One region of the Streptomyces sp. NPDC054757 genome, then DNA from elsewhere that is predicted to be linked to it. Evidence: riboswitches for the same ligand, from Rfam matches in the RefSeq annotation. Region 1 holds a riboswitch; each other region holds the start of a gene.
What was found. Region 1 has a riboswitch for cobalamin ahead of ACWGKJ_RS26680 (cobalamin biosynthesis protein). Riboswitches for the same ligand answer to the same signal wherever they lie in the genome.

Region 1 (7,189 bases):
GGAACCGCGCCGCATGCCGTACGGAGACGCCCTCGCGCTCCACGTACGAGGCGCCCATCGCCGCGGCGTCCAGCAGCAGATCCACCAAGTGGTCGTGCAGCAGGTTGACTTCGTCGACATAGAGGATCCCTCGGTGCGCGTCGGCGAGCAGCCCCGGCTCGAAGGCCTTCACGCCCTCGGCCAGCGCGCGTTCGATGTCCAGGGCGCCGACCAGCCGGTCCTCGGACGCGCCGACGGGCAGTTCGACCATGCGCGCCTCGCGCGACACGCCGTCGGCGGACTCGTGGGGGCCGTCCGGACACGCCGGGTCGGGCGCGCCGGGGTCGCACGAGAAGCGGCACCCCGGTACCACCGGGACCCCGGGCAGCAGTGCGGACAGAGCCCGCACCGCCGTACTCTTCGCGGTCCCCTTCTCGCCGCGCACGAGCACGCCGCCGACTGCCGGGCTGACCGCGTTGAGCAGCAGCCCGAGACGCAGGTCGTCCATGCCCACGACAGCGGTGAACGGATAGGGCGTGGTCACTTCGGGATCACTCCTTCAGATGCTCGGGTGGCAGGTTCGGTATCGGCCGGGAGGCCGCTGGGCCATGTCGTGCGGGGCGCCGCCGGGCGGGCGGCAACCGCCGCTCCCGTCGCTTCCGCCGCTCTCATGGCGCCCCCGGCGGTACGAAGGGGAGCCCGGCCGGAGCGCCCGACTCGATCAGCGCGAGCAGCCCCTCGGTGTCCGCGTGCTCCTCGATGAGGTCGCCGAGCCGGTCCAGCTGCTCCTCGCGGAGCACACCGAAGTTGGTGTCGGGCGCCGGTACGAAACGCCGGCCCGCCACGGCGGCGACCTCGCGCAGGAACGCCCGGCGGAAACCGTCGCTCTCCAGCGAGCCGTGCCAGTGCGTGCCCCACACGGAACCGGCGCGGCACCCGTCGAGGAACGGCGTACCGCCCCGGACGTCCGCGACCCCGTGGTGGATCTCGTACCCCTCGACGGGCTCCCCGAGCGCCTCGCCGGCCGGCCGCGCCAGGGTCTTCTCCACGGCGAACCGCACCCGCACGGGCAGCAGCCCCAGCCCGGCCACGGACCCGGCGCGCGATTCGACCGTGTCGTCGATGTGCTCGCCCAGCAGCTGGAAACCGCCGCAGATGCCCAGCACCGGACGGCCTTCGGCGGCCCGCCTCGCCAGCGCGTCCGCGAGCCCCCGCTCGCGCAGCCACGCCAGGGCGCGCACTGTGCCACGTGTCCCCGGCACGATCACCAGATCCGCGTCCGCCAGCTCCTCCGCACGGTCCACGAACCGCACCACGACGCCCGGTTCGGCCGCCAGCGCGTCCACATCGGTGAAGTTCGACATCAGCGGCACGGCGCACACGGCGACCCGCAGAACATCCTGCCCGTACGGCGCCGAGACCGCGGACTCACGCACGGTGCCGCGCATCGACACCCGCAGCCCGTCCTCCTCGTCGATGCCCAGACCGTGCGCGTACGGCAGCACCCCGTAGGTCCGCCGCCCGGTCAGCCCGTACAGCATGTCGAGCCCCGGTTCGAGGAGGGAGACGTCGCCGCGGAACTTGTTGACGAGATATCCCGCGACCAGCGACTGGTCCTCGGCGGCCAGCAGCGCGGTCGTACCGAAGAACGACGCGAAGACACCGCCCCGGTCGATGTCGCCGACGACGACCACCGGGAACCGCGCGGCGCGCGCGATGCCCATGTTCACGATGTCGGTCCGCCGCAGATTGATCTCGGCGGGACTGCCCGCCCCCTCGCAGATCACCGCGTCGTACGTGCCCCGCAGCTCGGCCAGGCAGTCCGTCACCGTGGAGAGCAGCGCCTCCTGCCGCCCGCCGTGGTAGCCGCGGGCGCTCATCTCGCCCACCGGCTTCCCCATCAGCACGACCTGGCTCGACCGGTCGCTCCCCGGCTTGAGCAGGACCGGATTCATCAGGGCCGTGGGCTCGACCCGCGCCGCCTGCGCCTGCATGGCCTGGGCCCGCCCGATCTCCGCGCCCTCGCGGGTGACGAACGAGTTGAGCGACATGTTCTGCGCCTTGAACGGCGCGACCTTCACCCCCCGGCGCACCAGCCACCGGCAGATGCCCGCCGTGACCACGCTCTTCCCGGCGTCCGACGTCGTACCGGCCACCAGCAGTCCGCCGCTCATCCGCGCACCTTCCTCACCACGAGAGCCGCCGCGAGCGCCAGCACGGACACCCGGCGCGACAGCCGGACCGCACGCTCGATGTCCCCGTACTCCACGGGCCTGCCACCGCCGTTGAGCACCGCCCGGTGCTCGACCCGGCCGCCGTACGAGAGGGTGCCGCCGAGCCGTACACCCAGCGCGCCCGCGAACGAGGCCTCGACCGGGCCCGCGTTGGGGCTCGGGTGGCCGCCCGCGTCGGACCGCCAGGCGCGCAGGGCGCCGCCCGGGTCCCCGCCCGCGAGGACCGCGAGTACGGCGGTGAGCCGGGCGCCGGGCCAGCCCGCCAGGTCGTCCAGCCGGGCGGAGGCCCAGCCGTACCGCAGATAACGGGGCGACCGGTGGCCGACCATCGCGTCCAGGGTGTTCACCGCCCGGAACCCGGCGAGCCCCGGCACCCCGGCCAGCGCACCCCAGACCAGCGCGCCCACCACCGCGTCCGAGGTGTTCTCGGCCACGGACTCCACGACGGCCCGCGCGATCTGCTGGGCGTCCAGGGCCTGCGGATCGCGTCCGCACAGATGCGGCAGCCGCTCCCTGGCTGCCTCGGTGTCACCGGCGGCCAGCGCATCGCCCACCGCGCGCGCCTCCCGCCCCAGCGAGGTGCCGCCGACGACGGCCCAGGTGGTGGCCGCGGTCAGCGCGATCCCCGCCGCGGGCCGGCCGCGCACGGCCCGCCCGGCCAGCACGGCGGCGCCCACCGCGCCCCCGGCGCAGACCGCGGTGTGCAGGACGCCCCACCCGCGGTGGTCGCGCCAGAGCCGGCGCTCCACTGCGGCGGCGGCCCGCCCGAAAGCGGCGACGGGGTGCCCGCGCCGGGGATCGGCGATGAGGAAGTCCGCCAGGAGGCCCGTGGCGGCGCCGTACACGAAGACACGCTCGGCACGCATGGGGTCAGCAGGCCGGTACGCCTCGGCGGGCCCCTGCCGCGCTGGTGACCGGAGTGTCGGGGCGATCGGGCAGCAGGCAGCCGCGCATGGCGTAGTCCTCACTCAGGGTGTCCGCGCCCTGGTTCGACGTGACCGGCGGTGAGAGTTCCTGGCTCCCGGGGTGCGACCCCCGGTGACAGTGGCGGGACCGCGCCGGATTCGCACCGGACTTCCTCTCCTGCCGCCGTACTGGCCCCGGCAGTCCACCACGGTCGGCGAACACCCGTCAACTCACCCTTGACCTGCGACGAGTCGTTGTGCCGGGCCCCACACGGGCCGCCGGGGCTACGGCGTGACGCGGGGGAGCGGGGCCGTCAGGCGACGATCAGGAAGATTCCGTACGCGACGGCCGCCGCGCAGAGCGCGAAGCAGGCGTACGAACCCGCCCGCACGCCCGGGGTGCCGCCCCGGCCCGTACCGGCCGGTGCCGTGGCGGCGGGTGCGGTCGCGGTGCCCGCCTCCGGCGCGGGCTCACGCGCCAGCCCCACCACGCCGAGCGTGAAGAGGCCGACCAGTCCGACGGTCGCCACGAGGCTGACGCCGAAGACGGTGCCGAGAGCTGCCCAGTCGATGTCCATGGTGGGGTGTCCTTCTCGTTCGGGCCGTCAGACCGTGGCGGGCCGGGTCGGCTCCGGTGCGGGGCCGCCCGGTGCGGGGATGGTGGTCCGCAGACCTTCGGGGACCGCGACGGGCGGCGGGGCGACGGCGGCGATGGCTGTCGTCACCACCCCGGCGGGCTCGTCGGCGACCGCGGGCCCGTCCGGCGTGACGCTGTGCCGGTCGACCGGTGTACGGCGGGAGAGCGCCCAGATGACACCGGAGCCCGCGACCAGCAGAACGGCCACGGCCCCGATACCCCAGGGACCGCGGCCGGTCAGGAACTCGGCGCCCGCGCCTACGAGCGCGGCGGCGGGCAGCGTCAGACACCAGGCGACGGCCATCCGGGTCGCGGTGGACCAGCGGACCACCCCGCCCTTGCGGCCGAGGCCCGCGCCCATCACGGAGCCCGAGCAGACCTGGGTGGTGGAGAGCGAGAAGCCGAGGTGCGAGGAGGCCAGGATCACGGTCGCGGCACCGGTCTGGGCGGCGAAGCCCTGCTGCGGCCTGAGCTCCGTGAGCCCCTTGCCCATGGTCTTGATGATGCGCCAGCCGCCCAGGTAGGTGCCGAGTGCGATGGCGGTGCCCGCGGAGACGATGACCCACAGCGGCGGGTTCGAACCGGGGGCGATGACCTTGCCGGTGACCAGGGCGAGGGTGATGATGCCCATGGTCTTCTGCGCGTCGTTGGTGCCGTGGGCCAGCGAGACCAGGCCGGCGGAGGCGATCTGGCCCGCCCGGTAGCCCTTGGCGGTGGACTTCTCGTCCGTACGGCGTCCGATCCGGTACGTCAGCCTGGTGGCCAGCAGCGCGGCGAGACCGGCGACGACCGGCGCGGCGACCGCGGGGAGCAGGACCTTGGTGACGACCACGTCGCCGTTGACACCGGACGAGCCGACCGACATCAGCGTGGCTCCGATGAGCCCGCCGAAGAGTGCGTGGGAGGAACTGGACGGCAGGCCGAGCAGCCAGGTCAGCAGGTTCCAGAGGATGGCGCCGACGAGCGCCGCGAAGATCACTTCGGTGGTGATGCCCTGTTCGTTGATGATCCCGCCGGAGATCGTCCTGGCGACCTCGACGGAGAGGAACGCCCCGACGAGGTTGAGCACGGCGGACATGGCCACCGCGGTCTTCGGTTGGAGAGCGCCGGTCGAGATGGTCGTGGCCATCGCGTTGGCCGTGTCGTGGAAACCGTTCGTGAAGTCGAACACGAGAGCGGTAATGATCACGATCCCAAGGAGCAGGGTCAAGTGTTCCATTTACCTGGGCAATCGTTCGAGGTCATTGACGCGATGAACGTAGGCAACCCGGGTGAACGGAAGATGAACTGAGCCGGGCGCTGTGGTGACCCTGCCCGGACGCACCCATTCCGCTCATCGCGGCCCGCTTGCCCGCCCGCCTGCCTGCCTGCCGTCGCGGCGTACCGCGGTGCCCGCGGGCCTGGCATCATCGCGGGGACGGGCCGCCTGTGCCCGGGGCGGCGCACCGGGACCGGTGCGTTCCGGATGTTCCGGATGTTCCGGATGTTCCGGATGTTCCGGATGTGGGGTCAGATGTGATGGGGCCAGATGTGAGATGTGATGGGGGAGGGTGCCGTGACGTCCTATGAGACCGGTCCGCTCGCGCATGCCTGGCACGATGTGGTCGCCACCGCCCGCAGGACCGCGTCCGATGGGCTGGTCGTCGGTACATCGGGCAATGTCTCGGTGCGCTGCGGCGATCTGATCCTGGTCACCCCCAGCGGGGTGCCGTACGAGCGGCTCGGCCCCGGCGACACCGTCGCCGTCGACCTGGAGGGCCGCCAGGTGCTCGGCGAGCTGAAGCCGACCAGCGAACTGCCCCTGCATCTCGCCGTCTACCGCGCCACCACCGCCACCGCCGTGGTCCACACCCACGCGGTGCACGCGACGGCGGTCTCCACCCTCGTCCCCGAGCTGCCCGCCGTCCACTACATGGCCGCCGCACTGGGCGGCCCGGTGCGGGTCGCCCCGTACGCGCTCTACGGAAGCGACGAGCTGGCGGCGAACATGCTCACCGCACTCGCCGACCGCTCCGGCTGCCTCCTCCAGAACCACGGCACGGTCACCTTCGGCGGCTCGCTCGACCAGGCGTACGACCGCACCGCCCAGCTGGAGTGGATGTGCAGGCTCTGGCTCACCGCGTCCGCGCTGCCCGGCCGCTCACCGTCCCTGCTCTCGCCGGAACAGCTGGCCGAGGCCGGCGGGAAGCTCCGGGAGTACGGCCAGCCCGGTTAGCCCTGCCGCCCGCTCGGTGCCGCCCGCTCGCTCAGTGCCTTCTGCCCGGCGCTTTCGTCCGGCGTCTTCCGTCCGGCGCCTTCCGCCCACTGGCCTGCGCCTGGACCGGACCGGACCGGATCGGGCCCGGTCCGGTCCGGAGCCGCAGCCACCGCTCCGGCCACGTTTGCTCCGGCCGGGTGGCAGCGGGGCCCGCCCCCACCGACACTGAAGGGGTGCGCCCGGCAACCGCGACGGCAACGGCCGTCACCACCCTGATCGGCGCCGGTGTGGCCGCGGCAGCGGCCGGCCGGCTCGCCGGCGAGGCCGCGCTCAGGACGCCGCAGGGCCGGGCCCTGCCCGCCGAGCCCCGGCTCTCCGTCCACGCCACCGCCCCCGGCCGGATCACCCTCACCCGGTGCCTGGCCTCGCTGCGCCCCGGCGTGTACGGGCTTGAGGGCCCCGGCCTCCACGCGGTCGTCGGGCCGGTGATCGACGGTGGCTCGGAGACCGCCGACACGGTCGTGCGCCGTCTCGACCGGGTCACCTACGGCACGCTCGCCCCCGGCACCAAGGCCCGGCTCACCCCGCAGGTCCACGTCGGGGACCCGCGCTCCGCACTCGGCATCGACCACGCCGACGTGGACATCCCAGGTGAACTCGGCTCGTCCCCGGCCTGGTTCGTACCCGGCCCCCGCCCCACCTGGGTGATCACGGTGCACGGCCTGGGGACCGGCAGGGAGCTGCCCATGAACGTCCTGGGCTTCCTGAACGAGCAGCAGTTCCCGGTCCTCGACATCTCCTACCGGGGGGACACCGGCGCACCCGCGTCACCGGACGGCCTCGGACACCTCGGCGCGTCCGAGTGGCGCGACCTGGACGCGGCCATCCGCTACGCGGTCCGCTACGGCGCCGAGCGCGTCGTCCTGCACGGCTGGTCCACCGGCGCCGCGATGGCCCTGCACGCGGCGGCGGGCTCGGGGATGCGCGACCGTATCAGCGGTCTGGTGCTCGACTCCCCGGTCCTGGACTGGGAGGCGACCCTCGGTGCGCTGGCCGCAGCCCGGCGCACCCCGGCCGTCCTGCTGCCGCTCGCCGTACGGGCGGCCCAGGGGCGTACCGGCGTCGACGGCGACCGCCTGCGGGCCGCCGCCGACCCACGGGCGCTGACCGTGCCCACGCTGATCTTCCACGGCCCCGACGACCGGGTCGCCTCCTGGCAGCGCTCCGTCGAACTCGC
Region 2 (7,189 bases), on a different contig from region 1:
AGGCCGCGCATCACCGTCTCGTCGAGGCCGCGCCGCGGGCCCGCCGCCAGCAGCCCCAGCGGGGCACCCACGGCCACGCCGATCAGCAGCGCGCCCAGGGCGCTCCCCAGGACCGAGGCACCGCCGTGCAGCACGAGCCACAGCACATCGCGACCCAGGACGTCCGTACCGAGCGGGTGCCCTTCGCCGGACGGCTGCGACGGCAGCGCGCCCCGCGCCGACGGAGCACCCCCGGCCAACCACGGCCCCAGCAGGGCCGCGAGCACCGGCACACCGAGCAGTGTCAGGGCGATCCACGGCAGGCGGTTACGGCCTGGGCGCACGGTCCCGGCCTCCGCCGGCGCGGTCATGCCGTCACCTCCCGGTGCGGTGCCAGGCGGTGGGCGGCGAGGTCGCCGATGAGGTTGACCGCGACAGCGGTGCCGGCGAAGAGCAGCGCGTACGTCTGCACCTGAGGCAGATCGCGGTTCTGTACGGCCTCGACGAAACCGCTGCCGAGGCCGCGGAAGCCGAACACCGCCTCCACCAGTACGGTGCCGCCCAGCAGCCCCTCCACACAGCGGGCGAACTGCTGCGCCGCGGGGCCCAGGGCACCCGGCAGTACATGGCGCAGCACCACCGTCCGCTCCCGCATACCGAGGAGCCGCAGATGCGCGGCGACGGAACCGTGCCGCCCCGCCGCCACCCCGGCCCGGATCTGCCGTGCCAGATCACAGAGGTGACGGGCCGTCAGTACGGTGACGGGCAGCACCAGCACGGTCGGCTGGGTGAGCAGATCGGCGGTGTCCATGCCGACAGCGGTGGCCGGCAGCAGCCCTGCCGCCAGTGAGACCGAGGCGACCAGCAGCAGCCCGAGCACGAACTCGGGTACCGCGTGCAGCAGTACGGCCGCCGTGTTCAGCGTCCGGTCGACGCGACTGCCCTCCCGCAGCCCCGACACCGTGCCGAGCAGCGGCGCCAGTACGGTGACCAGCACCAGCGCCGGCACGCCCAGCAGCAGCGTCACCCCGATACGGCGGCCGATGTCGTCGCCCACCGGCAGCCCGGTGGTCAGGGAGTGCCCGAGGTCGCCGCTGAGCAGCTTGCCGAGCCAGTGTCCGAAGCGGGTCCAGGCCGGCTCGTCAAGACCCAACTGACTTCTCAGCGCGGCCACTTGTTCCGGCGTGCCGAGTTCGCCGCGGAGCACGTCGGCCGTGTCGCCCGGCAGCAGCGAACCGACCGCGAAGACGGCGACCAGCACCACCAGGCACTGGAGGGCCGCCAGCAGGAAACGCCGCAGCACATAGGCGCGCACGTCAGCCGATGCGGACCCGGTCGAACCGGGCCCAGTCGTGCGAGTTGGGCGGCGCGGCGCGCAGACCGCGGACCGATGGGCCGATCGCGTCGTTGGCGTCGGAGAACGCCCACACCAGCAGTCCGGACTCGTCCCGGGCGAGCTTCTGTGCCCGGGCGAGGAGCGCCAGCCGCTCCTTCTCGTCCCGGGTGGTGCGGGCCCGCTCCAGGAGCGTGTCGAACTTCTTCGACGCGTACTGCGTCTGGTTGCGGGCCGCTCCCCCGCGGACCCGCTGCTGGAGGAAGTCGGAGAGGGGCAGGGTGGAGGTGGTGTTGAAGGCGGCCACCCCCTGTGTCCTGATTTCACTGAAGTACGTACTGGACGCACGGGTGTTGGCGGTCAGACGGAGCCCGACCTCACGCAGCTGCCGCCCCATCAGGTCCGCGGCCGCCTCCCAGGTGGCATCGACGGAGCTGGTCTCCACGGTGATGTGCAGCCCCTCCGCTCCGGCCTCCTTCACCAGCTTCCGTGCCTGGCCGACATCGCGTACCCGGGGCGCGATGCCGTTCGGATAGCCGCGCAGACCCATGCCGAACAGGTCGTTCCCCGGCTCCCCGTGTCCGGCCAGCGCGACCCGGACCAGCGCCTCCCGGTCGATCCCCAGCTGCACGGCGCGCACCAGCCGCGGATCGTCGAACGGCTTGCGGCCGGTGCGCAGCAACAACTGCTGGGCGGTGGCCCGCTCGGCGGTCAGCAGCCGCGTCGAGCCCTCCTTCTTCAGCCGGTCCACGGAGGCACCGGCCAGGTCGGCGGCGTAGTGGACCTGCCCGGACAGCAGCGCGTTGAGCCGCGCAGACTCCTCGTTCGCGGGGACGATCTCCAGCTCCGCGATGTGCGGGGCGCCGTCCCAGTGGCCGTCCCAGCCGCGGTAGCGGGCGGTGCCGCCGGGCGTGAACGACACATAGGTGAAGGGGCCGGAGCCGATGGGCTTGCGGAATTCCTTCGTCCCGTCGGGGATGATCTCCGTGCCGGGGCCCGCGAAGACGGTGGGGAACTCGAAGTTGGGCGCCTTCAGTACGAAGACGACGGACCGTTCGCCGTCGGCCCGGGTGGCGCCGGAGTCGATGGCCGACAGCAGGACCTGCGAGGGGGAGCCGGTGGCGGGGTCGGCGGCGCGGCGGTAGCTGTAGAGGACGTCCTTGGCGGTGACCGGCTTGCCGTCGTGGAACTGCGCCTTGCGCAGCCGTATGCGCCACCGGGTGCCGGACGCGTCGCTCTCCCAGGACTCCGCGAGCCGCTTGCGGACGGACATGTCGTCGGCGTAGGTCCCGAGCGTGTCGTACAGGGCCTTGGCGCGGGCCTGGTCGACGAAGTTCGGGGCGACATGGGGGTCGAGGGTCTCCTGTGAGCCGCCGGCCGTGAACGCGGCGCGGAACCGGTCACCGCCTCCCCCGTCCTTCCTGTCCCCGCCGCACCCGGCGAGCAGGCCGGTCGCGGCCAGTGCCAGGGCGCCTCCGGCGGCCAGCGCTCCCCGTCTGCCGAGCACCGGCCGGTGCCGGTCCGGGGCCTCCGTCCGGGCATGCGTCGTCACAGCCGATCCTCTCCGGGGTGTCCTCGCCCCTGCTCGCGGACCGGCGACAGGTCAGTCTCCTGGCTCCCGGATCGTCGCTCACCTCCGCCTTCCCGCCCGCGTCAGCGGACAGTGACATGCAGGAGGACCGCTTCCCGGTCACAGTGGCGGGACCGCGCCGGACTCGCACCGGCTTCCTGATCCCCGTCGCCTCGTGCACTCATTGTGACGTACGGGGCAGAGGTGGCCGGAACCCGGTTCCCGTTCCGTGGTCCGGAGGTCTCGGCTGTCCGGAGGTCTCGGCTGTCCGGCGGCCCAGGGCCGATGGAACCGGATCGGCCGGGGTCACTAGGCTGCGGCCCATGACATCCCCCCTGACCGGCGGTCCGAGAGCCGAGCCCGTGATCCTCGACGCCGAGGAGCTGGCTGCCGATCCGGAGTTGGCGGCCGGGCTCGCCGAGTCCGCTCACCGGATGCTGGCCGACCTGGTCGGAGCGGGCGCAGCGCTGGGCTGGGTCGAACCGCCCGCGCCGGACGAAGTGGCCGGACTTCTCCGCCGTGTCGTCCGCGCGGCGCGGGCGGGAGACGCCGGCCTGCGCGCCGCCTACCTGGACCGCCGCATGGTGGGGCTCGGGTACTGGCTGCGGTACGCCCGGCCGACCCACCGGCCGCACGCCGATGTGGAGAAGATCGCGGTGGCCGCCGAGGCCCAGGGGCATGGTGTCGGCCGGGCGCTGACCGCCGGCCTGATCACCGATGCGCGGAAGGCGGGTATCGAGGTGCTCACGCTGGACGCCCGTGGCGACAACACCAGGGCTCTGGAGCTCTACCGGTCGCTCGGCTTCACTCCGTACGGGCGCCTCCCCGGCTTCGTCGCCGTCGGCGAGGACCGCTACGACACGGTTCTCTGCATGCTGGACCTGCGCCGCCGGGACTGACCGCCCCCACCCGCCATCGTGCCGTTTGATCCGTCAACTGCACTGCTTGGCACGGCAGTTGGTCCGTACACCGCACCGGCCGGAGCCCATGGGCGGCTCCGGCCGGTGGGGCCTCACGGCCGGTCGGCCGTGCCGCCGTCGGCGGGCGCCGCCGTACTCTGCCGGCCGCCGGGGCGCGTCGCCGTCCGCGTGTCGTCCAGGCTGTCCCGGGCGGCCTGCGCGACCGCTTCGGGGGTGATCCCGAACTCGGAGTAGAGGCGCTGGTAGTCCGCCGACGCGCCGTAGTGCTCAAGGCTGACGATCCGCCCGGCGTCGCCGACGACCTCGCGCCAGCCCTGGCCGACGGCGGCCTCGACGCTCACCCGGGCGCGTACCGCAGGCGGGAGCACCTCGTCCTGGTAGGCGGCCGGCTGGAGGGCGAACCATTCGCGGCACGGCATGGACACCACCCGGACCGTCAGATCACCGGCCAGCAGCAGAGCACAGGCGTCCAGTGCGATCTGCACCTCCGAGCCGGTCGCGACGATGATCACGTCGGGCTCGGAGCCCCGGCCGCGCTCGGTGAGCACGTACCCGCCCTTGGCGGCCGCCGCGGCGGGGGTGTGGCCGGAGCCCGGACCACGGTCGAGTACGGGGAGGTTCTGCCTGGTGAGGACCAGTCCCGTCGGCCGGTCGGTGTGCTCAAGGATGGCGGCCCAGCAGGCGGCGGTCTCGTTGGCGTCACCGGGCCGTACGACGTCCAGGCCGGGGATGGCCCGCAGGGCGGCGAGGTGCTCGACGGGCTGATGGGTCGGACCGTCCTCGCCGAGGCCGATGGAATCGTGCGTCCACACGTACACGGCGGGCAGCTTCATCAGGGCGGCCAGCCGGACGGCGGGGCGCATGTAGTCGGAGAACGTCAGGAACGTGCCCCCGTACGGCCGCGTCAGGCTCTGCAGGGCGATGCCGTTGAGGATCGCACCCATGGCGTGCTCACGGATACCGAAGTGGAGGGTCCTTCCGTACGGTCCGCCCTTCCACAGCTCCGTCTGCCGGTCGGCGGGGAGGAAGGACTCCACCCCCTCCATGGTGGTGTTGTTGCTCCCGGCCAGGTCCGCCGATCCGCCCCACAGTTCGGGGAGTACCGGCGCGAGGGCCCCGAGGACTTCGCCGGACGCCTTGCGGGTGGCCATGCCCTTCTCGTCGGCCGGGAACGCGGGCAGCGCGTCGGCCCAGCCGCCGGGCAGTTCCTGCGCCTGGAGCCGGTCGAGGAGGGCGGCCCGCGCGGGGTTGGCCGTGCGCCAGGCGGAGAAGTCGCGCTGCCACCGGGCGTGGGCCTCGGCGCCGCGGTCACGTACCGCACGGGCCCTGCGCAGGACGTCGTCCTCGACGGTGAAGGTGCGGTCCGGGTCGAAGCCGAGCAGCTTCTTGGTGGCCGCCACCTCCTCGTCGCCCAGCGCGGAGCCGTGCGCCTTCCCGGTGTTCTGCTTGGTCGGCGCGGGCCAGCCGATCAGGGTGTGCAGCACGATCAGCGACGGGCGTCCGCGCTCGCTCCTCGCCTGCTCGATGGCGTGGAGCAGGGCGTCGACGTCCTCGGTGTACGCTCCGTCGCCCCGCCAGTCGACGTCCTGAACATGCCAGCCGTATGCGGCGTATCTGGCGGCCACGTCCTCGCTGAAGGAGACGTCGGTGTCGTCCTCGATGGAGATCTGGTTGGCGTCGTAGAACAGCACCAGGCTGCCGAGTTCCTGGTGCCCGGCGAGCGAGGACGCCTCGGATGTGACGCCCTCCATCATGTCGCCGTCCGATGCGACGACGTACACCTGGTGGTCGAAGGGGCTCCTGCCCGCGGGGGCGTCCGGGTCGAGCAGACCCCGTTCCCGCCGGGCCGCCATGGCCATGCCCACCGCGCTCGCCAGCCCCTGACCGAGCGGCCCCGTGGTGATCTCCACTCCCCTGGTGTGCCGGTACTCCGGGTGGCCCGGCGTCGCCGAGCCCCAGGTGCGATACGCCTCCAGGTCCGAGAGCTCCAGACCGTACCCGGAGAGGTAGAGCTGGATGTACAGGGTGAGGCTGGAGTGGCCGCAGGAGAGCACGAACCGGTCCCGGCCGAGCCACTGGTCGTCGGCCGGGTCGTGCCGCATCACGTTCTGGAACAGCAGATACGCCAGGGGCGCCAGGCTCATCGCGGTCCCGGGGTGGCCGTTCCCCACTTTCTGCACCGCGTCCGCGGCGAGCAGTCGGATGGTGTCCACCGCCCGGACGTCCACCTCGTCCCAGCCGGCGCGCGCGGCCACCGGCAACACCAGGTCCTGGCTCCGGCCGGGTACCGCGTTCACGCCGTTCGGATGCTGCTCTGCCATCGTCGCTCCTTCGCCTGCTGCTCCGTGGGGGAAAGGTGAGCCCGGCGGCTCAGTCTTCTCACCCCTTCCCCGTATTCGCCGTTCCCGCGCTCCACGGCCCCACCGGACGGCGTAGTGCGGGACCTTGCCGCACGGCGGATTTCAGCAGCGGGCGACGGGCTTCAGCAGTGGGCGACGGTTCAGAGGCGGGCCGCGTCGACGACGGCCCCGGCGAAGGCGGCGGGGGCCTCCTGGGGAACGTTGTGGCCGATGCCCGCCAGGGCTCGGTGCTCGTAGCGGCCGGTGAAGCGGTCCCGGTAGGAGCAGCCGTTCCCGGGAGCGGTGAAGGGGTCGCGTTCCGGGTCGAGGGTGACGGTGGGCGTGTGGATGAAGGGGCGGGCGGCGAGCTGCTTCTCATAGCGGTCGTAGCGGCGTTCGCCGTCGGCGAGCCCGAGACGCCAGCGGTAGTTGTGGATGACGATGGCGGCGTAGTCGGGGTTGTCGAAGGCGGCGGCGGTACGTCCGAAGGTGGCGTCGTCGAAGTGCCAGGTCGGGGAGACGGTCTCCCAGACCAGCCGGCACAGGGCGTCCCTGTCGTCCGGTGTCTCCATGGCGGTACGGCCCCGCTCGGTGGCGAAGTAGTACTGGTACCACCAGCTGTACTCGGCCTTCGCGGACAGCGGTGTCTTCTGCGCCTCGACGTCGGTGATGAGGTATCCGCCCACCGAGACCAGCGCCGCGACACGCTCGGGCCACAGGGCGGCGATGATGTCGGCGGTGCGCGACCCCCAGTCGAAACCGGCGAGGACCGCCTTCTCGATCTTGAGGGTGTCCATCAGGGCGATGATGTCGAGGGCGACAGCCGACTGCTGGGCGTTGCGGACCGTACGGGAGGACAGGAACCGCGTCGTGCCGTGACCGCGGAGGTACGGGACGATGACCCGGTAGCCCTGAGCGGCCAGGAAGGGCGCGACTTCGACGTAGCTGTGGATGTCGTAGGGCCAACCGTGCAGGCAGATGACCACCGGGCCGTGCGAGGGGCCCGCCTCGGCGTAGCCGACGTCCAGGACCCCTGCCCGCACCTGTT
Region 3 (7,189 bases), on a different contig from region 1:
GCCGGTCCTGGGGGCGTTGCTCGATCGCGGCCCGGTGCTGCTATCGGCCGGGGGAGCCCTTCCGGGACCGCCCCGGGCCACCGGCCGCCGCGAGGTCCTGATGCCGGCCGGACGTACGGACCGCGAGCGTGTGGGTACGGGGACCTGGACAATGCGAGATCTCCGGTGTGACGGGGCTGTCAAGGAGCGCACCACCACACCGGAGATCCCTGTGCACCCCCGGTCCCGCCGTCAGCCACCGCTGATGATCCCGGGCAGATCGGCCAGCACGCGGTCAAGCCGCTCACCCGGAAGCCCACCGCCCTGGGCGATCTCGGGGGAGCCGCCACCGCGGCCGTCAAGTACCCGCTTGACCAGGGTGGATGCGTTCTGCCCTGCTTCGGTGGCGGCGTGGTTGAGTGCGAGTACCAGGGCGCCGTCCTGTGTGGCGACCGCAGCGGCGCCGGGGCGGTTCGCCGGGAGGCGGTCGCGTACGGCCAGAGCCAGGGCGCGTGCGTCGCCGGGTGTGCCGGTCACCCTGGCGGTGGCGACGAGGGTGCCGTTGGCGTCCACCCCGGCGGCGGCCAGTTCCGCGGCCCTCGCCGCGGTGCCCTGCGCCTTGAGCCGGGTGTTCTCGCGGTCGGCTGTCCGCAGCCGGTCCAGGAGGCCGGCGATCCTCTCGGGCAGCTCCGCGCGCGGCGCGCCGAGCTGCCCGGCGATCAGGGAGACCAGGTCCCGTTCGCGGGCCAGGTAGCCGAAGCCCTCGATACCCACGGCCGCCTCCAGCCGCCGCATCCCGGCGCCGACGGAGGATTCCCCGGTCAGGGCGACGGTGCCGATCTGGGACGCGTGCTCGACGTGGGTGCCGCCGCACAGTTCGCGTGACCAGGCCCCGCCGATCTCGACGACGCGCACCTTCTCCCCGTACGTCTCGTCGAAGAGGGCCAGCGCGCCCCGCTCCTTGGCCTCGGCGAGCGTCATCCACTCGACCCCGACCGGTAGGTCCATGCGCAGGGCCCGGTTGGCAGCCTCCTCGATCTCGCCGCGGACGCCGGTGGAGAGGCCGCCGCGCCAGGGGAAGTCCAGGCGCAGATAGCCGGGCCGGTTGTACGAGCCTGCCTGGAGGGCCGTGGGGCCCAGGGTCTCGCGCAGGGCCGCGTGCAGGACGTGGGTGCCGGAGTGCGCCTGGCGGGCTCCTAGCCGCCATTCGGCGTCGACAGCGGCGACCACGTCGTCGCCCGCCGTCAACTCCCCTGCGGTGACCCGTACCTGGTGGGCGATCAGTCCGGGCAGCGGACGCTGTACGTCCAGGACCTCGGCCTCGGCGGAGGCTCCCGAGATCCGGCCGGCATCGCTCTCCTGACCACCGGACTCGGCATAGAAGGGCGAACGGTCCAGGACCACGGTGGCGATCTCGCCCTCGCGGACAACGGGGACCGGACCGGTGGCACCCAGGATGCCCAGCACCCGCGACTCGGTGGTCAGGGTGGACCAGGCCCGCCAGTCGGTGGGCCCGTGCGCGTCCAGCAGGGAGCGCAGCGCCGAAGTGTCGGCGGTGCCAACGGACTTACGGGCCCGGGCGTCGGCGCGGGCCCGTTCGCGCTGCTCGTTCATCAGAGCGGTGAAGCCCGCACGGTCGACTTCGACGCCCTGCTCGGCCGCCATCTCCAGCGTGAGGTCGACGGGGAAGCCGTAGGTGTCGTGCAGCAGGAACGCCTGCGCGCCCGGCAGCGTGCGCCCACCTTCCGCCCTCACCTTGGCCACGGCGGTGTCGAGCACGGTGGTGCCCTGCTTGAGGGTGGTACGGAAAGCGTCCTCCTCGCCGTACGCCTGGTCGCTGATCCGCGCATAGGCCTCGGCCACCTCGGGATAGCTGGGCGCCATGCAGTCCCGGGCCACCGGGAGGAGCTCGGGCAGGGCCGGATCCTGGTGGCCGAGCTGGCGCATGGAGCGCACCGCGCGGCGCACGATGCGGCGCAGCACGTAGCCGCGGCCCTCGTTGCCGGGAGCGGTGCCGTCGGCGAGGAGCATCAGCGCGGTGCGGACGTGGTCGGCCACCACGCGCAGCCGTACGTCGGTCTCCTTGTCCGCCCCGTACCGGACACCGGCCAGCAGCGCGGCCCGGTCGAGGACCGGGCGCGTCTCGTCGATCTCGTAGAGGTTGTCCTTGCCCTGGAGGAGGGTGGCCATGCGCTCCAGGCCCATGCCGGTGTCGATATTGCGGCGCGGCAGCTCGCCGAGGATCGGGTAGCCGGACTTGCCGGGGCCCTCGCCGCGTTCGTACTGCATGAAGACGAGGTTCCAGAACTCCATGTACCGGTCCTCGTCGACGGCCGGGCCGCCCTCGCGGCCCAGTGCGGGTCCCCGGTCGTAGTACAGCTCGGAGCAGGGACCGCAGGGGCCGGGTACGCCCATCGACCAGAAGTTGTCCTCGTCCCCGCGGGCCACGATCCGCTCGTCGGGCAGCCCCGCGATCCGCCGCCACAGGGCGCGCGCTTCGGAGTCGGAGTGGTGGACCGTGACCCAGATCTTCTCCGGATCCAGGCCGTAGCCGCCGCCGTCCCGTGCGTTCGTGGACAGCTCCCAGGCGTAGGCGATGGCCTCCTCCTTGAAATAGTCCCCGAGGGAGAAGTTGCCGTTCATCTGGAAGAAGGAGCCGTGCCGGGTGGTGCGGCCGACCTCCTCGATGTCCAGGGTCCGTACGCACTTCTGCACGCTGGTGGCCCGCTCCCACGGCGCGGCCGCCTCGCCCGTCAGGTACGGCTTGAAAGGCACCATGCCGGCGTTGACGAACAGCAGCGTCGGGTCAGGGGTGGGCAGCGGCGCGCTCGGGACGACCGTGTGGCCGCGTTCGGCGAAGTAGTCGAGGAATCTGCTGCGGATGTCGGCGGTACGCAAAGTTCAGTGCTCCGGTGGATCGGTCGGACAGGAAGGGGGCCGGACAGGAAGGGGGAACGGCCGCGCTGGTCTGGATGCCGGGGGCCGGAGAATGCCGCGCCTCCGGATCCTTCGGACGCCGGACGGGTGGCCCGCACCCGCCCAAGGCGCCGGTGGCAGGCCAGAGTTGTTTCGGTGCGCGGGGAAGTCGGCAGGCGGCAGGGTTCCCCGGGCGCGTCCACGGTCACAGTGTCGAGGAGCGCGGCCCCGATGCCGCCGCCGCGCGCCGGACCCGGCACGGCGAGTTCACCGACATCCCGGCCCCCGCGCCGCCCGGCGGCCGTGTGCGGTGGCGTTCACGCCGCTCTCGCACCGGTACGGGAGACGGGGTGCAGGGCCGCGTACTCCAGCGGCGCGGACGGATCGACCGAGACATCGAGCGGGGCCGGTCCGGCCCCCGCCCGGACCAGGAGATCACCGACGGCGGCGACCATCGCGCCGTTGTCGGTGCACAGCTTCAGTGGGGGTACCCGCAGCACGATCCCGGCGGCCCGGCAGCGCTCCTCGGCCAGCGCCCGCACCCGCGAGTTGGCGGCCACCCCGCCCACCACGACGAGTGTTCCCACCCCGTGCTCGCGGCAGGCCGCCACCGCCTTGCGCGTCAGCACATCGGCCACGGCCTCCTGGAGCGAAGCCGCCCCGTCGGCGAGCGGCAGCTCTTCGCCTTGCAACCGGTGCCGCTCGGCCCAGCGGGCGGCCGAGGTCTTCAGCCCCGAGAAGGAGAAGTCGTAGCGCGCGTCACGCGGACCGCTCAGCGGCCGGGGGAACGCCACGGCACGCGGATCGCCCTCCCGCGCGGTGCGGTCGATGGCGGGCCCGCCCGGGTACGGCAGTCCGAACACCCTGGCCACCTTGTCGAAGCACTCCCCGGCGGCGTCGTCGATGGTGTCGCCCAGGTGCTCGATCGGATCCCGCGCGAGGTCCCGTACGAGAAGCAGGGACGTGTGCCCGCCCGACACGATCAGCACCATGCACGGGTCCGGCAACGGCCCGTGCTCCAGTGTGTCGGCCGCGACGTGACCGGCCAGATGGTGCACGCCGTGCAACGGCACCCCCAGGGAGAAGGCCAGGGTCTTCGCCCCGGCCAGACCCACCTGCAACGCCCCCGAGAGACCTGGTCCCGTGGTGACCGCCACCGCACCGATGTCCGACATCCGCAGCCCGGCCCGCTCCAGCGCCTCCCGCACGACGGGAACGAACGAGTGGACGTGTGCCCGTGCGGCGATCTCCGGGACCACTCCGCCGAAGCGGGCGTGCTCGTCCATGCTCGACGCCACCGCATGCCCCAGCAATCGCCCGTCCCGCACCAGACCGGCGCCCGTTTCGTCACACGACGACTCGATCCCGAGCACCACCGGAGAACCCACGACAACCTCTTTCGCATACGGAACGCAGTTGCAAAGTATATGCAATAAGGTACGCCGCCGGCCCGTCACCGCAACGGCGCGGGGGCCGGCCTCCAGAGCTCCACCCAGCCCTGCTCCGGATTTGGCATGGGCTTGATTGACCGCCTGGAGAAGCGATCCGTACGCTGCGCGTGTAGTGATGGCATAAGGAAGCTGGTGAGATTCCAGCACGGTCGCGCCACTGTGAGCCACGCCACCGGAAGGTGGCCGGCAAGTCAGACACTGAGCCCTCACTCCGCCCGCATACGCAAGGGACGCACGATCCCAGAAGGAGGGCTCACCTTGAGCAGCGTTTCCACATCCCGTCCGGTGGCCACACCGGTTGTCCTGCCGATCTCCAAGTCCGTTCTCTGGCTGGTCGGTACCGCGCTGATCGCGCTGGCCGTCTACTACTTCATCGGCGTCGACCAGGGGGCCGTGTCGGTGTTCGGCAACGACATGCACATTCACGAGTTCGTCCACGACGGCCGCCACTTCCTCGGCTTTCCCTGCCACTGACCCTCCGCCGCATCTGGACGTACGGACAACTCGACATGGAAAAGAAGCTCATACTGCGCGGCGTTCTCGCCGGCGCAGTCGCGGGCCTGCTCGCCTTCGTCTTCGCGCGGATCTTCGCCGAGCCGCAGATATCCAAGGCCATCGACTACGAGAGCGGCCGCGATGCCGCCCAGGCCGCCCTCGACAAGGCAGCCGGCCTGATACCGGAGGCGGGCGGCCCCGAACTGTTCAGCCGCACCATCCAGGCCAACCTCGGCATCGGCGTCGGCATCGTCTTCTTCGGTATGGCGATGGGCGCCCTGTTCGCCGTCGCCTACACCGTCTGCCTGGGCCGCACCGGCGGTCTGCGGGCCCGCTCCCTGGCGCTGCTCGTCGCCGCCGGCGGGTTCCTCGGCATGTATCTGGTGCCGTTCCTGAAGTACCCGGCCAACCCGCCCGCGATCGGCCACGAGGACACCATCCAGCAGCGCAGCGCCCTGTATCTGATCATGGTCGTGTGCTCCGTGGCCTTCCTGGCGGGAGCGGTGTGGCTCGGCCGACGACTCCAGCCGCGCTTCGGCAACTGGAACGCCTCCCTCCTCGCCGGCGCCGCATTCGTGGTCGCGATCGGGATCGTCATGCTGCTCCTGCCGCAGCTCGGCCATCTCGCGTCCAACAAGGAGAACTTCGGCCATCACGCCACCGAGACCCCGCTGCCGCTGACCGACCCGAAGGGCCACATCGTCTACCCGGGCTTCCCGGCCGATGTGCTGTTCGACTTCCGCTTCTACTCGGTCGCGGCCCAGCTCATCCTCTGGACGGCCATCGGCCTGGTCTTCGCCCCGCTGGCCGAGCGCCTGCTCCGGCCCATGCGACCGGATGCCGCCGCCCCCTCGCAGGAGCCGGACACCGTTCCGGCATGAGCGGTCCACCCACGGCGAGCGCGGCGATCGAGGAGATCGCCGCGCTCGGCCCGTTCTTCGGCGTCCGGACCCATCCGCCAGGTACGGAACCCCCCGGGCCCTGGCGGCGGATCACCGGCCCACTGCTCGAAGCCCGGGTGACAGGCGTACGGGAGTGGCTCGCCGCGGCAGGCGGGCAGCCGCCCGAGGCGGTCGAGACCCGGGTCGCGGCATCCGTCGCCCATCTGGGGCTGGCTGCCCGGCTGGTGTCACCGGCACTGGCCGCCGCCGTGCTGTACGGGCTGGTGCCCGCCCCCGGCCTCGCGGACCTCCGATGGCAGCCTGTGACCGGCGGCCCGGTCCCCTTGTCGCTGCCCGCCGATGCTTTCACCGAAAGGGCTTTTGTCGAGGGGGCGGTGACTGACGGGGCTTCTGCCGTCGGGGCCCTCACCGGCGAACTCTCTTCAGCCGCGCCGCCGGCCCGGCTCGCCGCCGAGCTGGGCAGTCGTCTGGTGGACGGCCCCCTGAGCGAACTCGCCCATGCGATGGCCGAGTTCTCGGTCTCCCCGCACATCCTCTGGGGCAACACCGCATCGGCCGTCAACGGAGCCGCGACCATGATCACGGCAAGCCGCCCAAACCTCACCGCACGGACCCGCGCCATCAGCTCACTGCTTCTGGCGCGGCCCCCACTGCGCGACGCGAGCAGCGTGCGGCCCGACGGAGTGTTCCGGCGGCGGAGCTGCTGCCTGATCTACCGCGCCGCGCCCGGCGCCGCGGGGGCCCTGTGCGGGGACTGCGTACTGTCCCGCTGACCAGGCCGCATCACGTCATCCGCCACTGCCCCCGGTCTTGCCGGGGGCCGGGCTGCGCGCTCTGCTAGGACGTGTTTCGAAAGTCCCGCCTGGCCGACGACGCCTGGCACGCACGCTCGCCGCGTTGTCGGAGTCGTCCAAGTACGTCCAGTACGAGGACGATCCTCCGCCTTGCGATCGCACGCGCCAGGCGCCGTCGGCCCCGCCCTTCGGGCGGACGGCGCTACTTTCGAAACGCGCCCTAGTGGCCGATCTTGTCCAACTCCACGAGTTCCTCGTCGGAGAGCGAGAGTCCCGCACCGGCTGCGTTCTCGCGCAGGTGCGCCACCGACGAGGTGCCGGGAATGAGCAGGATGTTCGGCGACCGCCGCAGCAGCCAGGCCAGGGCGACCGACATCGGTGTCGCGTCCAGCCGGGTGGCCACGGCGGAAAGTGCCGTGGACTGCAGTGGGGTGAAGCCGCCGAGCGGGAAGAAAGGCACGTAGGCGATGCCCTTGGCGGCGAGTTCGCCGATCAGCTCGTCGTCCTGACGGTAGGCGAGGTTGTACATGTTCTGTACGCACACGATCGGCGCGATCGTCTGCGCCTCGGCGACCTGTTCCGCCGTCGCGTTGCTCACTCCGAGGTGCCGGATCAGGCCCTGCTGCTGGAGTTCGACGAGGGCCGCGAAGGG
Region 4 (7,189 bases), on a different contig from region 1:
CGGAGCGCGCCGCCCGCGCGATACGCGTCGCCGGGCGCGAGCGCAGGTAGTACGTGGTCTTGATGCCCTGCTTCCACGCGTACGCGTACATCGAGGAGAGCTTCCCGATGGTCGGCGTCTCCAGGAACAGGTTCAGGGACTGGCTCTGGTCGATGAACGGGGTGCGGGCCGCGGCCATGTCGATCAGACCGCGCTGCGGGATCTCCCACGCGGTGCGGTAGAGCGCCCTGACCTCCTCGGGGATCCAGCTGAAGCCCTGCACCGAACCGCTGGCCTCGCGCAGCGCCTCACGGGACTGCGCGTCCCAGACGCCCAGCTCCTTCAGCTCGTTCACCAGATACGCGTTGACCTGGAGGAACTCACCCGAGAGCGTCTCGCGCTTGAAGAGGTTGGAGACCTGCGGCTCGATGCACTCGTACACCCCGGCGATCGAGGCGATGGTCGCGGTCGGCGCGATCGCGAGCAGCAGCGAGTTGCGCATCCCGGTCCTCGCGATCCGGGCGCGCAGCGCCTCCCACCGCTCCGGCCAGTTCAGCTCGGTCGCGTAGTGGTCGGGGTGCAGCACACCGCGGGCCGCGCGGGTCTTCTCCCAGGCGGGCAGCGGGCCGCTCCTGTCGGCGAGGTCGCAGGACGCCTCGTAGGCGGCGAGCATGATCCGCTCGGAGATCCGGGTGGAGAGCGCCTGCGCCTCGGGTGAGTCGAAGGGCAGCCGCAGCTGGAAGAAGACGTCCTGGAGCCCCATCAGGCCCAGGCCCACCGGACGCCACTTGGCGTTGGAGCGGCCCGCCTGCTCGGTCGGGTAGAAGTTGATGTCCACGACCCGGTCGAGGAAGGTGACCGCGGTGCGGACGGTCGCGTCCAGGCGCTCCCAGTCCAGGGAGCCGCCGGAGACGAACGCGCCGACGTTGACCGAGCCCAGGTTGCAGACCGCGGTCTCGCCGTCGTCCGTCACCTCCAGGATCTCGGTGCACAGGTTCGACGAGTGGACGACCGCACCCGGTTCGGCGGTCTGGTTGGCCGTACGGTTCGACGCGTCCTTGAAGGTCATCCAGCCCTGGCCGGTCTGGGCGAGGGTGCGCATCATCCGCCCGTACAGCTCCCGCGCCGGGATGGTCTTCCTCGCCAGCCCCGCCGCCTCGGCCCTGCGGTACGCGGCGTCGAACTCCTCGCCCCACAGATCGGTCAGCTCCGGCACGTCGGCGGGCGAGAACAGCGACCAGGTGCCGTCCGAGCCAACCCGGCGCATGAACTCGTCGGGCACCCAGTGGGCCAGGTTGAGATTGTGCGTACGCCGGGCGTCCTCACCGGTGTTGTCGCGCAGCTCCAGGAACTCCTCGATGTCCGAGTGCCAGGTCTCCAGGTAGACGGCGGCGGCGCCCTTGCGCCGGCCGCCCTGGTTCACCGCGGCGACCGAGGCGTCGAGGGTCTTGAGGAAGGGGACGATGCCGTTGGAGTGTCCGTTGGTGCCGCGGATCAGCGAACCGCGGGCGCGGATGCGGGAGTACGAGAGGCCGATGCCGCCCGCGTGCTTCGAGAGCCGCGCCACCTCGTGGTAGCGCCCGTAGATCGAGTCCAGCTGGTCGAGTGGCGAGTCCAGCAGGTAGCAGGAGGACATCTGCGGGTGCCGGGTACCGGAGTTGAAGAGCGTGGGGGAGGAGGGCAGATAGTCGAGGCGGCTCATCAGCCCGTACAGCGCGGCCACTTCGGCCAGCGCGTCGGCGGATTCGTCGGCGGCGAGACCGCAGGCGACCCGGAGCATGAAGTGCTGGGGTGTCTCGATGACCTGGCGGGTGAGGGGGTGGCGCAGCAGATAGCGGCTGTAGAGGGTGCGCAGCCCGAAGTACCCGAAGCGGTCGTCGGCCCCGGGGTCGACGGTCGCGTCGAGCCGCTCCGCGTGCAGCCGGACGAAGGCGGCCGTACGGTCGGCGATCAGCCCCTCGCGGTGGCCGACGGCGACCGACGAGGAGAACGACACCGCGCCCTGGCCCGCCGCCTCGTCGGCGATGGTGCGGGTGAGCAGCCGCGCGGCGAGCCGGGAGTACGCGGGGTCCTCGGAGATGAGACCCGCGGCCGCCTCGGTGGCCAGCTCCCGCAGCTCCGCCTCGTCCGACGCCGCGTTGCGCCCGCGCAGGGCGGCAGCGGCGACCCTGCCGGGGTCGGTGTCGGTGAGATCGGCGGTGAGGTCGGTCAGGGTCCGCAGCAGTACGGTTCCCGGGGCGTCCGCCACCTGCTCGGAGACAGGTGCGGTGGGCGCGATGGTCACGGTGCGCTCTCCCTCGCTCGGCTGGGGGCCGGCGGGGGGCACGGGCGCGTACGGGCACAGCAGAGCAGCACACCGCATGGCGTCCGCAGGCCCTACCGCGAGGCCCGGACGTTTCCCATCCGGTTCGGTCGAGCCGGATGCGCCGTCGGCAGGTCCTCGGACTCCACGGTGCGCGAAAGCGCACTGATCACACCGTTGCGGGACAGTTCCGGATTCGCACCGGATTCCCCTGCGGCGACAGCGAGCATGAGCATACATGTGGGGTGCCCGCCGGAAAGCACCCCCCATATGTTGTGTCGTGGAGCCTGGGAGGGTGGCTCGTACGGCCGCTTCGCCGGGGCCGCGTGCAGGCCACCGGGACGCCTCAGAAGCGGTTCAGGGGCGCCCTGCGGGGGCTCCTGGGGGCACGGAGAAGGGCCGCCGCGCTTCTCCCCCGGAAGGGAGGCGCGACGGCCCCTGGCGGAGCGTGGCCCGTGGCGGAGCGAGGCCCCGGCGGACGCAGCCCCGGCGGACCCGGCCCCTGGCGGAGCGGCCGGCTCAGTGGCCGGCCGGTGCTCCCGCCGTGGCCGGAGGCAGCTCCACCTGGACGCCCTCGTCCCCGGCGTCCGCCGTGTAGTCCTCCGGGGAGGTCTCGTCGATCCCGGCGGGTGCCTTCACCGCGTTGAGCACGACAGTGAGCACCAGGGTCACGACCACGTTCAGTACGAACGCCGTCAGACCGATGTAGCCGATCTGTCCGATGCCCGGGATCTCCTTGGAGGAGCCGCCGAAGTGCGCCTGCGTCGGGCTCGCCACGCCGTACGCGGCGAGCGTCCCGTACACCATGCCGACCGCCCAGCCCGCGAGCAGCGCCCAGCGGTGGAACCACCGGGTGAAGAGCCCGCCGACCAGCGCCGGCATGGTCTGGAGGATCCAGATACCGCCGAGCAGCTGGAAGTTGATGGCCACCGTCGGGTCCATGGCGAGCACGAAGAGGAGCGCGCCGACCTTCACCACGAGCGAGACCAGCTTGGAGACCTTGGCCTCCTGGGCGGGGGTGGCCCCCGGCTTGATGAAGTCCTTGTAGATGTTGCGGGTGAAGAGGTTCGCCGCGGCGATGGACATGATGGCGGCGGGGACCAGCGCACCGATACCGATGGCGGCGAAGGCCACCCCCGCGAACCAGTCGGGGAACATGTTCTCGAAGAGCTGCGGGATGGCCAGCTGGCCGTTCTTCACCTTGATACCGGCGGCGATCGCCATGAAGCCGAGGAGGGCGAGCAGCCCCAGCATCAGCGAGTACAGCGGCAGGATCGCGGTGTTGCGGCGGATCACGTTACGGCTGCGCGAGGAGAGCGTCGCCGTGATCGAGTGCGGGTACATGAAGAGCGCGAGCGCGGAGCCGAGCGCCAGCGTCGCATAGCCCCACTGGCCCGCCGCGCCCGGTGCGAGCGCCCCGCGCGGCTTGCCCGTCGCCGGGCTGGTCTGCGAGAAGGCGTGACCGGCCTTGGCGAAGATGTCGTCGAAGCCGCCGAGTTTGATCGGGATGTAGATGATCGCCACCAGGATGACGATGTAGATCAGACCGTCCTTGACGAAGGCGATCAGCGCGGGCGCCCGCAGCCCCGACGAGTAGGTGTACGCGGCGAGCACCGCGAAGGCGATCAGCAGCGGGAGGTCCTTCACGAACCAGTTGCTGCCCTCGCCGCCGACGCCCATCACGTCGAGCACCGCCTGGATGCCGACCAGCTGGAGAGCGATGTACGGCATGGTGGCGAGGATGCCGGTGACCGCGACGGCCAGTGAGAGCCCCTTCGAGCCGAACCGGCCCCGGACGAAGTCCGACGTGGTCACGTACCCGTGCTTGTGCGAGACCGACCAGAGCCGCGGCAGGAAGGTGAAGATCAGGGGATAGACCAGGATCGTGTACGGCACGGCGAAGAACCCGGCCGCGCCCGCCGCGTAGACGGCCGCGGGGACCGCGACGAAGGTGTACGCCGTGTAGAGGTCGCCGCCGAGCAGGAACCAGGTGACCCAGGTGCCGAACGACCTTCCGCCCAGGCCCCATTCGTCGAGGGTGGCCGCGTTCTCGGCGCGGCGCCAGCGGGCGGCCAGGAAGCCGACGACCGTGACGGCGACGAAGAAGAAGATGAAGACGCCGAGCGCGACGCCGTTCACACCGTCCTTCATGCGGACGCACCCCCCTTGCGGGCGCGCTGGTCACGCTGCCACAGCTTGTACGCGGTCATGGTGAGCGCGGTCGAGATGAGCACCCAGAGCATCTGGTACCAGTAGAAGAACGGGATACCGATGAAGGCCGGGTCCACCTTCGCGTATGAACTCACCCAGAGCATGGCGACAAAGGGTGCGATCAGGCATACCGCGATGATCACGCGCACCGGCGTGACCACCGGTCTTTTCTCGGGCATGGTGCGGTCCGTCCCCTCACTGAGCACCTGGTACAACGCGCAGGAAATCTAGGCGAGGATGCTCATCCGACGGAACCCCTATCCGCATACCGGAACGGCAACACCGCTCATCCGGGGGGATTTCGGTGGAGAGCGCCGTTTCCGAGGGGTGTTGGTGCGGACCTTTCCGGGGGTCCGCCGCCCGGGACCTGACTCGGCCGACCGGCCTCAGTCGACCGGCCGCTTGAGGTTGGCCACGAACTTGTAGCGGTCGCCGCGGTAGACCGAGCGCACCCACTCCACCGGCTCGCTCCGCTCGTCGATCGAGTGGCGCGAGAGCATCAGCATCGGCAGCCCCACATCCGTACCGAGCAGCCCGGCCTCCCGGGGGGTGGCCAGCGAGGTCTCGATCGTCTCCTCGGCCTCGGCCAGCCGGACGTCGTAGACCTCGGAGAGCGCGGTGTAGAGCGAGGTGTACTTCACGAGCGAACGGCGCAGCGCCGGGAAGCGCTTGGCCGACAGATGTGTCGTCTCGATGGCCATCGGCTCACCGCTCGCCAGCCGCAGCCGCTCGATGCGCAGCACCCGCCCGCCCGCCGTGATGTCGAGCAGCCCGGCGAGGGTGTCGTCCGCGGTGACATAGCCGATGTCGAGCAGCTGGGACGTGGGCTCAAGGCCCTGCGCCCGCATGTCCTCGGTGTACGAGGTGAGCTGCAGGGCCTGCGAGACCTTGGGCTTGGCGACGAAGGTGCCCTTGCCCTGGATGCGCTCCAGCCTGCCCTCCACGACCAGCTCCTGGAGCGCCTGCCGCACGGTGGTGCGCGAGGTGTCGAACTCGGCGGCCAGGGTCCGCTCCGGCGGCACCGGGGTGCCCGGCGGCAGCGTCTCCGTCATGTCGAGCAAGTGCCGCTTGAGCCGGTAGTACTTGGGCACGCGCGCGGTGCGTCCGGGTGCCGCGCTCTCCGTGTCGGCCGTCCCCCCGCTGGTGCTCATGGCCTGCCTTCCCGAGTGCTGCGCTGCTGCCGTCACCGGCTCCTCCGTCTGTCGCGGCTCACATGGTGGCACGGTCCGGTTACGGGACTTCGCCCTCCCTCAGGTGTCGGTCCGATAACGGACACGACAGCCTTTCTTATACACCCTTGACACCCCAATAGGTCTAGGCCAAGCTCCCGAGTACTGGTCTAAACCATTAAAGACCAGGTCCCAGCCCCACGGGCAGTACCGGTCGCACTCGTTGCGGCAGAACGGCGTTCTCGGGTGGTGGGGGGAAGTTTTTTGCATCCCTGAGGAGGGTGTCGTGAAGCGCGGACTCATCGCGGCGATCGGTGTGGCGGCAATGCTGGCAAGCGTCGCGGCCTGTGGCTCGGACGACAGTAAGGACAGCAAGAAGGCGGGGGCCGACGGCTACAAGGGGCAGACGCTCACCGTCTGGGCCATGGACGGCTCCACGCCTCCCGGCTGGACGAAGGACCTCAAGGCGGCCTTCAAGAAGAAGACCGGCGCCACCGTCAAGTTCGAGACGCAGAAGTGGGACGGGATCCAGCAGAAGATCACCACCGCTCTCTCCGAGTCGACCCCGCCGGACGTCATCGAGGTCGGCAACACGCAGACCCCCGCCTACGCGGCGACCGGCGGCCTGGCCGACCTCGGCGACCTGAAGAGCGAGATCGGCGCCGACTGGACGCCCTCGCTCAGCAAGTCGTCGGAGTACCAGGGCAAGTCGTACGCCGCTCCGTGGTACTTCGCCAACCGCGTCGTCATCTACAACAAGAAGGTCTGGGCGGACGCCGGCATCACCGGCACCCCGAAGACCCGTGCCGAGTTCTTCAAGGACCTCGACGCGATCAAGAAGAAGGGCAAGGCCGAGCCGATCTACCTGCCCGGCCAGAACTGGTACTTCTTCGACGGCCTCACCATCGGCCAGGGTGCGGACCTCGTCAAGAAGGAAGGCGGCAAGTACGTCTCCAACCTCGCCGACCCCAAGGTCACCGCGGCCATGGAGCTCTACAAGAAGTACCAGTCGTACTCCAAGGCCCCCAAGGACAAGGACGAGGCCACCCCGCAGCAGGCCGAGGTCTTCGCCAAGGGCAACGTCGGCGCCTTCATCGGCATGGGCTGGGAGGCCGGCACGGCCATCACCGCCAACAAGAAGATCGAGAAGGACATCGGCTACTTCACCATCCCCGGTGAGACGGCCGCCAAGCCCGAGGGCGTCTTCCTCGGCGGATCGAACTTCGCGGTCGCCGCGGCCAGCAAGAAGCAGGACCTGGCCAAGGAGTTCCTGAAGATGGCGCTCGGCGACAAGTTCGAGGGCCAGCTCGCCAAGGAGAGCGGCATCGTCCCGAACAAGGCGTCGCTCGACTCCAACCTCAAGGGCAACGCCGCGGGCGAGGCCGCCGCTCCCGCAGCCGCGACGTCGGGTGGCACCACGCCGCTCATCCCCGAGTGGGCCGCCGTGGAGAACGACCCCAACCCGGTCAAGAGCTACATGACCTCCGTCCTCTCCGGGAAGTCGCCGGCCGCCGCCGCCGCTTCCGTC

Region 2: it holds a riboswitch for cobalamin, as region 1 does, so the genes downstream of both, ACWGKJ_RS10890 (ABC transporter substrate-binding protein) here and ACWGKJ_RS26680 (cobalamin biosynthesis protein) in region 1, are expected to answer to the same signal.
Region 3: it holds a riboswitch for cobalamin, as region 1 does, so the genes downstream of both, ACWGKJ_RS25185 (CbtB domain-containing protein) here and ACWGKJ_RS26680 (cobalamin biosynthesis protein) in region 1, are expected to answer to the same signal.
Region 4: it holds a riboswitch for cobalamin, as region 1 does, so the genes downstream of both, ACWGKJ_RS03500 (ribonucleoside-diphosphate reductase subunit alpha) here and ACWGKJ_RS26680 (cobalamin biosynthesis protein) in region 1, are expected to answer to the same signal.

What each region holds. Positions count from the first base shown of each region.
Region 1 covers NZ_JBSHBW010000026.1:40,863-48,051, forward strand. Annotated here, with positions in the region: gene ACWGKJ_RS26670 (putative cobaltochelatase) at 1-523, opposite strand, end outside; gene ACWGKJ_RS26675 (cobyric acid synthase) at 648-2,153, opposite strand; gene ACWGKJ_RS26680 (cobalamin biosynthesis protein) at 2,150-3,079, opposite strand; cobalamin riboswitch at 3,203-3,340, opposite strand; gene ACWGKJ_RS26685 (hypothetical protein) at 3,433-3,696, opposite strand; gene ACWGKJ_RS26690 (inorganic phosphate transporter) at 3,724-4,974, opposite strand; gene ACWGKJ_RS26695 (class II aldolase/adducin family protein) at 5,311-5,970, shown strand; gene ACWGKJ_RS26700 (alpha/beta hydrolase family protein) at 6,186-7,189, shown strand, end outside.
Region 2 covers NZ_JBSHBW010000006.1:111,154-118,342, forward strand. Annotated here, with positions in the region: gene ACWGKJ_RS10880 (ABC transporter permease) at 1-350, opposite strand, end outside; gene ACWGKJ_RS10885 (ABC transporter permease) at 347-1,294, opposite strand; gene ACWGKJ_RS10890 (ABC transporter substrate-binding protein) at 1,296-2,864, opposite strand; cobalamin riboswitch at 2,897-3,096, opposite strand; gene ACWGKJ_RS10895 (GNAT family N-acetyltransferase) at 3,206-3,781, shown strand; gene tkt (transketolase) at 3,895-6,123, opposite strand; gene ACWGKJ_RS10905 (alpha/beta fold hydrolase) at 6,303-7,189, opposite strand, start outside.
Region 3 covers NZ_JBSHBW010000023.1:106,835-114,023, reverse strand. Annotated here, with positions in the region: partial or broken gene ACWGKJ_RS25200 (IS630 family transposase) at 1-65, shown strand, start outside; gene alaS (alanine--tRNA ligase) at 232-2,877, opposite strand; gene tsaD (tRNA (adenosine(37)-N6)-threonylcarbamoyltransferase complex transferase subunit TsaD) at 3,213-4,283, opposite strand; cobalamin riboswitch at 4,446-4,568, shown strand; gene ACWGKJ_RS25185 (CbtB domain-containing protein) at 4,605-4,820, shown strand; gene ACWGKJ_RS25180 (CbtA family protein) at 4,856-5,722, shown strand; gene ACWGKJ_RS25175 ((2Fe-2S)-binding protein) at 5,719-6,516, shown strand; gene ACWGKJ_RS25170 (aldo/keto reductase family oxidoreductase) at 6,758-7,189, opposite strand, start outside.
Region 4 covers NZ_JBSHBW010000002.1:164,429-171,617, forward strand. Annotated here, with positions in the region: gene ACWGKJ_RS03500 (ribonucleoside-diphosphate reductase subunit alpha) at 1-2,263, opposite strand, end outside; cobalamin riboswitch at 2,394-2,517, opposite strand; gene mctP (monocarboxylate uptake permease MctP) at 2,801-4,432, opposite strand; gene ACWGKJ_RS03510 (DUF3311 domain-containing protein) at 4,429-4,671, opposite strand; gene ACWGKJ_RS03515 (GntR family transcriptional regulator) at 4,879-5,643, opposite strand; gene ACWGKJ_RS03520 (extracellular solute-binding protein) at 5,948-7,189, shown strand, end outside.